2 regions of the Emergencia sp. JLR.KK010 genome follow, and region 1 is predicted to be linked to the other one. Evidence: riboswitches for the same ligand, from Rfam matches in the RefSeq annotation. Region 1 holds a riboswitch; the other holds the start of a gene.

Region 1 (5,127 bases):
CTTGCAGCAGATTAAAAGTCACGGTCTGCAAAAGGTTCTTTGGGACGTGATGGTCGGTGACTGGGAGGAAGACTCTGATGAAGAACAAATGCAGTACCGGCTGCTAAAGCACGCATCGCCGGGGAGTACTATCTGTCTCCACGACGGCAGAGGCGATGGAGCAGTACAAAACGATGCACCTCTTCGCATGATTGAGACGTTAAAGAAAACCATTCCCCTTTGGCTGGAAGAAGGGTACAGATTTGAAACCATAGATGAGAAGTATAGACATGAAAATTAGCTTTATAAAATTATGCAAAAACGGCGGCTTATTTCTGATACTATTATTGCTGACTTTTTACAGTATCTTTCGGGAAACACAGCCGTCACAGATTTTGTCAGCTGTATCAGGGGCAGATATAAAGTATCTATTGCTGGCGATCTGTGCTATGGGGATTTTTCTTCTCGGAGAGGGACTGAACATTGGACGTTGTCTGCAGCTTTTTGAAAAGAACAGGTCTGTGCTTTGCGGCATCAAATATGCTGTTTGCGGATTCTTTGGAAGTTCTGTGACGCCGTCTGCTTCCGGTGGACAGCCGCTGCAGCTTTATTTTATGCACAGGGACGGCGTAAATCTGTCCCATGGAACGCTGGCGCTGCTCTTTGAACTGCTCAGCTATCAGATTGTAACCATTGTGTTAGCTGTACTTGGTTTTTTTGCTGTGCAGGATACAATTTCGGCGTCCATGGGGGATATGAAGGTATTGCTGTTTTTTGGAGTTGGCCTCAATGCGGTTGCGATGATAGTACTAATCTGTGCAATTTTTTGTGGACAGGTGGCTGAAAAGATAGTTAGTTTATTTGTAAAGTTTGCAAAGAAATGCAGTGAGGAAAGGGGAGCACGTCTGGAAGAAACCCTGACCAGCGCGCTGCAGGAATATCAAAGGAGTGCGGTTTTCTTAAAGCAGAATAAAAACATTTTTGTTAAGACCCTGGTAACGACAGTTGTACAGATGATAGCTATGTACAGCATTCCTTACTGGATTTATTTAAGCTTAGGCTTGTCAGGATATTCGGCTGTAACTGTGATTTTCTTGCAGGCGGTGCTTTTTGCTTCTGTATCTGCACTGCCGCTGCCGGGCGCTATGGGAGTCAGCGAAGGGGCATTTTCTATCCTGTTTCAAACTCTATTTACAGGAGGGCTGCTGCCGGGTGCTATGTTGCTCTCAAGAAGCATGAGTTTTTATCTGCCACTTGCGGTCAGCGGAATTTGCACGATGATTTTGCTGGTAGGTGTTAAAAAGTGCACCATTAGACCTGAAATTTAGGCTATTGGTGCACTTTTTATCTTCTTGCGAAATTTATTTATTCTTAAATTCCGGTGCTCTCTTTTCCAGGAAAGCAGCCATGCCTTCTGTCTTGTCTTCGGAGCCAAAGGCAGCGGTGAAGGTTTCGATTTCAAATTTGCTTGCGGATTTCATATCCATATCGTAACCGTTGTTGATAGCGGTTTTAGCAGTTGCGATAGCGATAGGAGCCTTAGAAGCGATGGTTTTAGCAACTTTTTCGGCTTCTGCAATTAATTCCTCAGGTGCGGAGATTTTCTCAACCAAACCGATTCTATACGCTTCAGAAGCAGGAATCATTTCAGCGGTCATAATCAGGTATTTTGCCATGCCTTTGCCGACCAGTCTAGCAAGTCTCTGTGTGCCGCCAAAGCCTGGGATAATGCCAAGGCCAACTTCCGGCTGACCGAATTTTGCTTTTTCGGAAGCGATTCTGATGTCACATGCCATGGCGAGTTCACAGCCGCCGCCGAGAGCAAATCCGTTGACTGCAGCGATTACAGGCTTTTCGATGTTTTCAATCAGGTTCATTACTTTGTGACCCATAATCATCATCTGGCGACCTTCCAAGGCAGTGAGCTGGTGCATCTGCGCAATATCAGCGCCTGCAACAAAGGCTTTGCCTTCGCCAGTTAAAATAACTGCCAGAACGTCTTTATCTGTTTCAATTTTGGTGAAAGCGTCATAAAGCTCAGTAAGTACATCCATGTTCAGCGCGTTCATTGCTTTCGGTCTGTTAATGGTAACGTAAGCAATATTTTCTTTTATTTCGTATTTGATGTTCTCGTACATGTTTTTTCTCCTTCTTACATATATAGAAAAATAGTCCTTGTTAATAATATAACACTTTATAAGCTCTTTTTCAACCCTTCAAAAGCGTTCTTCACAGGAGAAAGTGAAATAATTATCAATGTCAGGATTCCTTCAGCGGCAAGATAGGTGAAATTATACCATAAAGACCAAGTAACCGCGTTAAATCCTTCAGGTGCATAGCTGCCGAAGAAGACAATGCCGGAGAGGGCTGCACAGATATAACGCACGAAGAGTCCCAGCACGTAGCCTTTTGCAAGACCGTTTTTCTTATCCTTAAATACGCCGGCAAGTCCCAGAGCGCCGAAAGCGAAGGGATAATCCACAAGAAGCTGCACGGGGTGAATGACGTAAGGGCTGAACAGCAGATTCAAAAGTCCCACGACAAAGCCACAGATGACGCCTCGGCGGGTCCCCAGAAAATAGCCGCAGAGGGCGAGGGGAAGCATGGAAAATACCGTAACCGTTCCGCCAAATGGCATTTCAAAGAGTTTCAGCTGTCCAAGCCCCAGTGCCAGCGCAGCGAGCAGGGCAGAAATCGTCAGTGCCTTTGCATCAGGCTTTTGTGATTTGTTTTCCCGTTCTTCCTTGGACGGAATTAGAATCAAAGCAAAAAATACGACAATCACGGCAATGATGATAACGTGACCAATGGTGGATTCAAAGAATCCCTGCATGTTTTTGAACATAAAAAATACCTCCATCTTGTAAATGATTGGAGGGGAACTGAACCTGGCATATGTGATATAATCAATGCTTCCCTACGGCAGTACTAACTGCATCAGGTGTTGAGGGTCTGGCTGCGCCCGAAGGCTGACAGTCATTCTCAGCAAAAGCTCCCCTAGCGAATACAATAATAAGGATAGTGCGATTTTTCCATTTTGTCAATGGTTAATTTTACAGGTCTTTGGACAGAATAATGAGAAGCATGCCGTCCGTAAAAGAAACTGTAGCAGAATCACAGATAATTTCATTGCTAACACCTAAAGTGGTTTTATTCGTCAGGTGGTGATTCGTTAGTGGATATTTGACACCGCGGAGGGTGACATTTTTTGCATCGTCTCCGTAGCTGATAATACCCAGATAGGTATAGGCGTTTTTTGGAACCGTGTAAGTGCCGGGCGCAACCATAAAGAGGTAATTTTGTCCATCAATAAGGCTAAGACGAATGGTTGTGCCGCAAAATTTTGCAAGCATGCCGATATTGCCCATGGTATGGTCAAAGCGGCCTCCAAGCCCGCCGAGGAGGGTAATATCTTTATAACCTTTGGAAACTGCCAGATCAATGGCAGCTTCGCTATCGGTCATATCCTTTTCCATGGGAAGCTTGATGACATCGCCAGAAGGTACGTTCATGGAATCGTAGTCGCCGATGAGAAAGTCAGGAGAAAGCCCCAGTTTTTGGGCAATAAGCAGACCGCCGTCGGCACAGATAATCTTATTAAACTCAGAAAAATCAACGGTCAGACTATCTGCGTGTTCAAGGTGTGAAGTAATAATTAAGGTTTTTTCCATAGGAATTCTCCGATTTCAATTGTATTTATTCTACAGATATTATATAATATTTTTATCGAGTTTAAAATAAGGAGTTTTTATATGTACAATATTATTGTAAGAGAAACCAGTTCTGAAATTCGTGCTATTGCGCGCAGCTCTCTGAAAGGCTGCTGGCCTCAGGTGGCAATCGGTGTGTTTTTGTACTATGTAATGACAATGACAATTCCGGTTCTTTTAGGCTATCTAATGCCTTTTGCATCCTACAATTACTATAATACGTTTTTTGAACAATCCATTAGTCTTTCTTATGTAGCCAGACTGTATAATCTAGTGCTGACCGGCGCCTTTGAGCTGGGACTTTGCAGTTTTATGATTGGATTTTTCCGCAGAAAGGAAAGCAATCCAGCAGGCATTTTCAATGGATTTGAGAACTTTCCAAAGGCTTTTTGTCTGTTTGTCGTACAGAATATCTTCATTGCCCTGTGGGCGTTGCTTTTGGTAGTTCCAGGAATTATTGCGGCAATTCGTTACAGTCAGGCATTCTATGTTCTTGCTGATCATCCAGACAAGGGTGTTATGGAATGTATCGAGGAGAGCAAACGTATGATGAATGGCAACAAGGGCAAGTTTTTCTGCCTGATGCTGTCCTTTATCGGCTGGGCAATTCTGGCCGCAATTCCGAGCGCATTTATGCCAATAATTCCTGGCATAGTTGGCGAAATTATTGATTTGGTATATTCTATTCCAGTTTTCTTTATGCTGACATATCTTTACGTCACACGAGTGGTATTTTACGATTTAGCCAGTGGTCATCTGGTTGCAAAGTCAGAGCCTTCGCCGGAAGATAGCTATTACTTCTAATAATGATTATAAAGAGCGCTTTCTTAGGAAGGCGCTTTTTCAGTTGGAACAAGTGACAAGGGTTCCTTCATATGATAGAGAATCAGAAATAGATTGGAGGAATTACATTGTCTATCATACGTCACTATTTCCCTGGCAATAATACGCCAGAGGGATTTTTCTCTTACTACGGATACATTCTTGGACAGCGTGAGGCAAGCCGTATCGTTTGCATTAAAGGCGGTCCCGGCACAGGAAAATCTACTTTTTTAAAGAAGGTGGGCAAAAGACTTTCGGAAGCGGGGGAAAGTGTAGATTTTCTGCATTGCTCTGCAGACGATAATTCCCTGGACGGAATCATTCTGCCAGATAGAAAAATCGCTTTTGTGGACGGTACCAGCCCTCATGTTATAGATCCCATTACGCCGGGAGCTGTTGATTACATCATTAACTTCGGAGAATTCTGGAACGACAAGAAAATCGCAGACTGCAAGGAGGACATCATCCGCTATAACGAAGAATGCTCCGGATGGTACAAAATCGCTTATAATTATCTGGCGGCAGCAAAGAAAATTTACGATAGCATGGCAACCATCTACGATGACGGAATTGAGGTTTCTGAGATTTACAAGTTGGCTGCAGATATCATCGGTCA
Region 2 (5,127 bases), 1.1 Mb from region 1:
AATGTGACCCCGACGCAGGGTGAAATTGAAAGTACCAATCCGTGCGGAGAACAGCCGCTGCTGCCATATGAAAGCTGCAACTTGGGCTCCATTAACCTGGTGAAGATGCTGAGAAAAACGCTGACGGGCTATGAATTTGACTTCCGTCTTTTGGGAGAAACTGTAGAGCAGGCAGTGCATTTTCTGGACAACGTCATTGACGCCAATAATTATCCTCTGGATAAGATTGCAGAAACGACCCGTGCGTCCCGTAAAATCGGACTGGGCGTAATGGGATGGGCAGATGCTCTTTTAATGCTGGGTATTCCATATAATTCTGATGAAGCTGTGGAGCTTGCTGAAAGAGTCATGGGGTATATCAATACAGCAGGTCATGCGGCAAGCAGTAAGCTGGCAGCAAAGCGCGGAACTTTCCCGTTATTCTCGGTCAGCACTTTAAAGGATGGGGCGGCTATGAGAAATGCGACGGTGACTACCATTGCTCCGACCGGTACGCTTTCTATCATCGGCGGATGTTCTTCCGGTGTAGAACCGGTCTTCGCCTACGCATTTATCCGCAATATTATGGATGGCACAGAGATGATTGAGGTGAATCCGGTTCTAACAGAGAAATTGAAAGAACTGGGGCTTTATAGTGATAGACTGCTTCGCAGAATTGCATCAGAGGGAACTATCGCTCACTGTGAGGAAATCCCGCAGGAAGTGCGCGATGTTTTCGTTTGCTCACACGATATCAAGCCGATTGACCACATTAAAATGCAGGCAGCTTTCCAGCGCCATACGGACAACGCCGTTTCAAAGACTGTAAACTTCCCTAAGGAAGCCACCAGAAACGAAGTGCGAGAGGCATATCTTCTGGCATACAAAGAAGGCTGCAAGGGTGTGACTATTTATCGTGACGGCAGCAGAGAAGAGCAGGTACTTAATATCGGCAAGGTAAACAGAGAAGGTGCATCTGCGCAGACTGCGGCAGCTTGCCCGACCTGCCAGGAGGAACGCTACGGTCATATCGAACCGCGTCCGCGTCCTGACGTAACCCGCGGCTTTACAGAAAAGATGAAAATCGGCTGCGGAAGCCTTTATGTGACGACCAACTACGACGAAAACGGCATTTGCGAAGTGTTTACCAGTACGGGAAAAGCCGGCGGCTGCCCAAGCCAGAGCGAAGCTACAGCGAGATTGGTATCGGTAGCGCTGCGCAGCGGTATCTCTATTCAGGAAGTTTATGATCAGCTGAAGGGAATCAGATGTCCGTCTACCATCAGACAGCAGGGTATGGGCTGCACATCCTGTCCAGACGCTATCGCAAGGGTGATTATGAAAGTTTCTAAGATTATTGAGGAACAGTCAGGTGAAACCGCAGCGTCGGCAGCACCAACTGCTGCAGCAGTACCTGCACAGCAGAGCCAGAAAGTACCAGCATCTGCCAGTGAGATTCATGCTTGCCCGGAATGCGGAAGTGTAGTGGAACATGAAGGCGGCTGTGTGATCTGCAGAAACTGTGGATTTTCTAAGTGCGGCTGATAAATGCGTCTTGCGGATGGCGAGCTGCGTAACGCATACCGCAGTCGCGTGCCACCGCATCAGATTGTAAAGAATTTCTTGCAATTTGTAAGATACAGTGCTAAGATAAATATATAAATATAAAAAAGGGAGCTCATAGTAATGGGCTGAGAGGGAGCTGATACTGCTTCGACCTGCAACCTGATTTGGATAATGCCAACGTAGGGAAATATGGACGATTTACTGCCAATGGACCTGCGGGGACATTGGCAGTTTGTTTTTTTGCGGCGGCTGCAGATGTCCGAAGATACGTAAGGAGGAAAAACGAAAATGAGAGCATATGCAACACAGATGGAAGCTGCACGCAAAGGGATTGTAACCCCGGAACTTGAAATTGTAGCAAAGAAAGAGCGCATGACGACAGAAGAACTGCTGCCTCTTGTGGCGTCTGGCAAAGTGGCGATTTGCGCCAATAAAAATCACAAATGTATCGATCCGGAGGGAGTCGGTTCTATGCTGCAGACGAAAATAAACGTAAACCTGGGTGTCTCCAGAGACTGCAAGGATATGAACGTAGAGTTGGAAAAGGTCATGGCGGCGGTTCATATGGGCGCCCATGCCATCATGGATTTATCTTCTCACGGAGATACAATTCCTTTTCGCCGCAAACTGACAGCGGAATGCCCTGCCATGATTGGAACGGTGCCGATCTATGACAGCGTGATTCATTACCAGCGGGATCTGGATACGCTGACTGCGAAAGATTTTATCGATGTAGTGAGACTGCACGCAGAAGACGGCGTGGATTTTGTAACGCTGCACTGCGGCATTACCCGAAAGACCATCGATCAGATTAAAAAGCATAAGCGGAAGATGAATATTGTTTCCCGCGGCGGCTCTCTGGTCTTTGCATGGATGACTATGACCGGTGAGGAAAACCCGTTTTACGAGTACTTTGATGAAATTTTGGATATCTGTAGAGAGTACGACGTAACTATTTCTCTGGGAGATGCCTGCCGTCCAGGCTGTCTTGCCGATGGATCCGATGTCTGCCAGATTGAAGAGCTGGTGCGTCTGGGTGAACTGACAAAGCGTGCCTGGGAAAAAGATGTGCAGGTAATGGTAGAAGGACCTGGACATATGCCGATGGATCAGATTGCGGCGAATATGAAGCTGCAACAGACCATCTGCAGCGGCGCACCATTTTATGTGCTGGGTCCGATTGTTACAGATATTGCCCCGGGTTACGATCATATTACCTCTGCTATCGGCGGGGCTATCGCAGCAGCTTCCGGCGCAGCTTTTCTCTGCTATGTAACTCCAGCAGAGCACTTAGCTCTGCCAAACGTGGAAGACGTAAAACAGGGGATTATCGCTTCCAAAATCGCAGCCCACGCAGGGGATATCGCAAAGGGCGTTCGCGGCGCTCGTGAAATGGACGACCGCATGGCGGATGCAAGACGAGAACTGGATTGGGAGGCACAGTGGGCATGTGCCATTGACCCGGAAACAGCGAAGGCAATCCGTGAAGAACGAAAACCAGAGCATGAGGATACCTGCTCCATGTGCGGAAAATTCTGCGCTGTGCGCAGTATGAACAAGGCACTGGCAGGAGAGCATATTGATATATTGTAATTAAAAGAATTAAAGTTAGAAAAACAGTCACCGTGGAGTGGCTGTTTTTTGTTGCACTACAACCGCTACAAAACGATTGAATATCCGAATAAGTGAAATAATATAAGAGCAAAGGATGCGTGTTTTTGAGATTAAATGGGGAAAATACTATAAAAATATAGAGTTTAAAAATTTTGAATTTTTATATTTACAACAAACACGACAGAATTTATACTGACGAAGAAAACAATTTATCGATATTTTGTTGTATACACTACAGGAGCTTCTATGAATAAGGGAATTGATTCCAGAATTAAAAAAGCAAAGCTGACCGCAACGGAAAGTAAAATTGCCGAGTATATTTCCGAGCATTATTATAATGTTTGTCTGACCTCGGCGCTAGAACTAGGAAGGTTAATTGGAACCAGTGATGCATCTGTCATAAGAACGGCGAAAAAACTGGGATTCACTGGGTACAGTGATATGCAGAGTTTTATTGTTGATTTTATGAAGGAGGACATCAAGCATAATGGAGGCGTGAACAGCATGCCACCATACAAACGGTTTGACAAAAAGCGTTCTATCATTTTATCGGAAAACTTATATGAACAAATGTTGCATAACATGCAGGAAAATTTGGAAAGTATTTTTGAGAGAAATGGTATACAGTCATTTGAACGTGCAAGTGATTTGATTCTTTCAGCCAATCGTAGATTCATCACAGGCTTTCGTGGGTCTGTATCAGTAGTGCATATCTTACGTGCACTGAGCGATGTTTTTTCTGATGTGCGAATTATTGATGAGGCTGAGTCCAGTGCCCTTGAGACCATAGTTGATATTACAGAGGATGATTGTCTTATTTTAAGTAGTTTTCCAAGATATGCGGAGATGGCAATGACAGTGCTTGAAATCGCTTTAAGGAAGGGTGCCAAGGTAATTGTGCTGACAGATAAAATTACAGCACCTGTTTGTAAAAATGCAGATGTTGCTTTATTGTCCAGTGTAGATGGTATGACAATTAACAATTCTTACGTTGCGCCAGTGGCGCTTGCAGAGATGTTAGTGGCAACGGTATATCGCTCTATTGGAGACGAACAGCGAACTAAAATGAAAGAGCTGGAAACGTATATATCACGTCACGGATTGTATTAATCGTAGGAGATGAGGAAAATGAGTAAAAATCCAAGAGAAGGATTGAGCTTTGATGAAGCTTTACTGGCTGAGGTGAGAGATAGATTTTGCAGGATTGATACCGATGCCGATGGAAGCAGACGGTTGTTTTTTGAGAACGCAGGAGGCTCTCTTAGACTGAAATCTGCGGTGAAAGTTTCGGATGAACTGAATTGTTACCCGGATTGTTTTGCAAGAGACCATAAGTCTTCCAAAGTACTTCATCAGTATGAAGTGAAAGGAAGAGAGGATTTTCGTGCGCTAATCAATGCAAAGCATGGAGAAATTCTGACCAGCCTGACTGCGACTATGCTGATGTTTGATATTGTGGGTCCAATTGTAGAATATGGAAAAGGAACGAATATTGTAACCAGCGTACTTGAACATCCATCAGTTTTTGATTCTTGCAAATTTTACGGAGAAAAATTTGGAAAAGAAGTAAGGGTTGCAGGGTCCGATTCTAAAACCGGAGGTGTCGCGGCGGAAGAGGTACTTTCTTTAGTAGATGAAAATACACTAATGGTGAATGTGACTTCTGCATCCAACATGACTGGTGCAATGACAGATTTAGAAAGAATTGTGGAGGAATCAAGAAAAATTAATCCGGATATCTTTATCGTAACCGATGCAGTACAGCATGCGCCCCACGGACTCTTGGATGTGGAAAAAATCAGAATTGATGGTTTAAATATCGCTCCTTACAAATTCTTTGGAAACAGAGGCATTGCCTTTGGCTATGTATCTGACCGTGTGAAAAACCTACCTCATAAGCATATCTTTGCAGACGGTGATTCTCAGTGGGAAATGGGAAGTATTGTGCCGGCGCATTATGCAGTGATG

The links. A riboswitch is a leader RNA that binds a small molecule or an ion and turns the genes downstream of it on or off. The one in region 1 is predicted to bind thiamine pyrophosphate.
Region 2: another riboswitch for thiamine pyrophosphate. It lies ahead of thiC (phosphomethylpyrimidine synthase ThiC); the one in region 1 lies ahead of thiT (energy-coupled thiamine transporter ThiT).

What each region holds. Positions count from the first base shown of each region.
Region 1 covers NZ_CP143550.1:1,985,518-1,990,644, forward strand. The annotation lists gene V1225_RS09510 (polysaccharide deacetylase family protein) at 1-280, shown strand, start outside; gene V1225_RS09515 (lysylphosphatidylglycerol synthase transmembrane domain-containing protein) at 270-1,307, shown strand; gene V1225_RS09520 (enoyl-CoA hydratase-related protein) at 1,341-2,117, opposite strand; gene thiT (energy-coupled thiamine transporter ThiT) at 2,174-2,824, opposite strand; TPP riboswitch at 2,877-2,988, opposite strand; gene V1225_RS09530 (thiamine diphosphokinase) at 3,033-3,650, opposite strand; gene V1225_RS09535 (DUF975 family protein) at 3,732-4,493, shown strand; gene V1225_RS09540 (ATPase) at 4,601-5,127, shown strand, end outside.
Region 2 covers NZ_CP143550.1:934,723-939,849, forward strand. The annotation lists gene V1225_RS04375 (vitamin B12-dependent ribonucleotide reductase) at 1-1,524, shown strand, start outside; TPP riboswitch at 1,640-1,749, shown strand; gene thiC (phosphomethylpyrimidine synthase ThiC) at 1,834-3,138, shown strand; gene V1225_RS04385 (MurR/RpiR family transcriptional regulator) at 3,406-4,269, shown strand; gene V1225_RS04390 (aminotransferase class V-fold PLP-dependent enzyme) at 4,288-5,127, shown strand, end outside.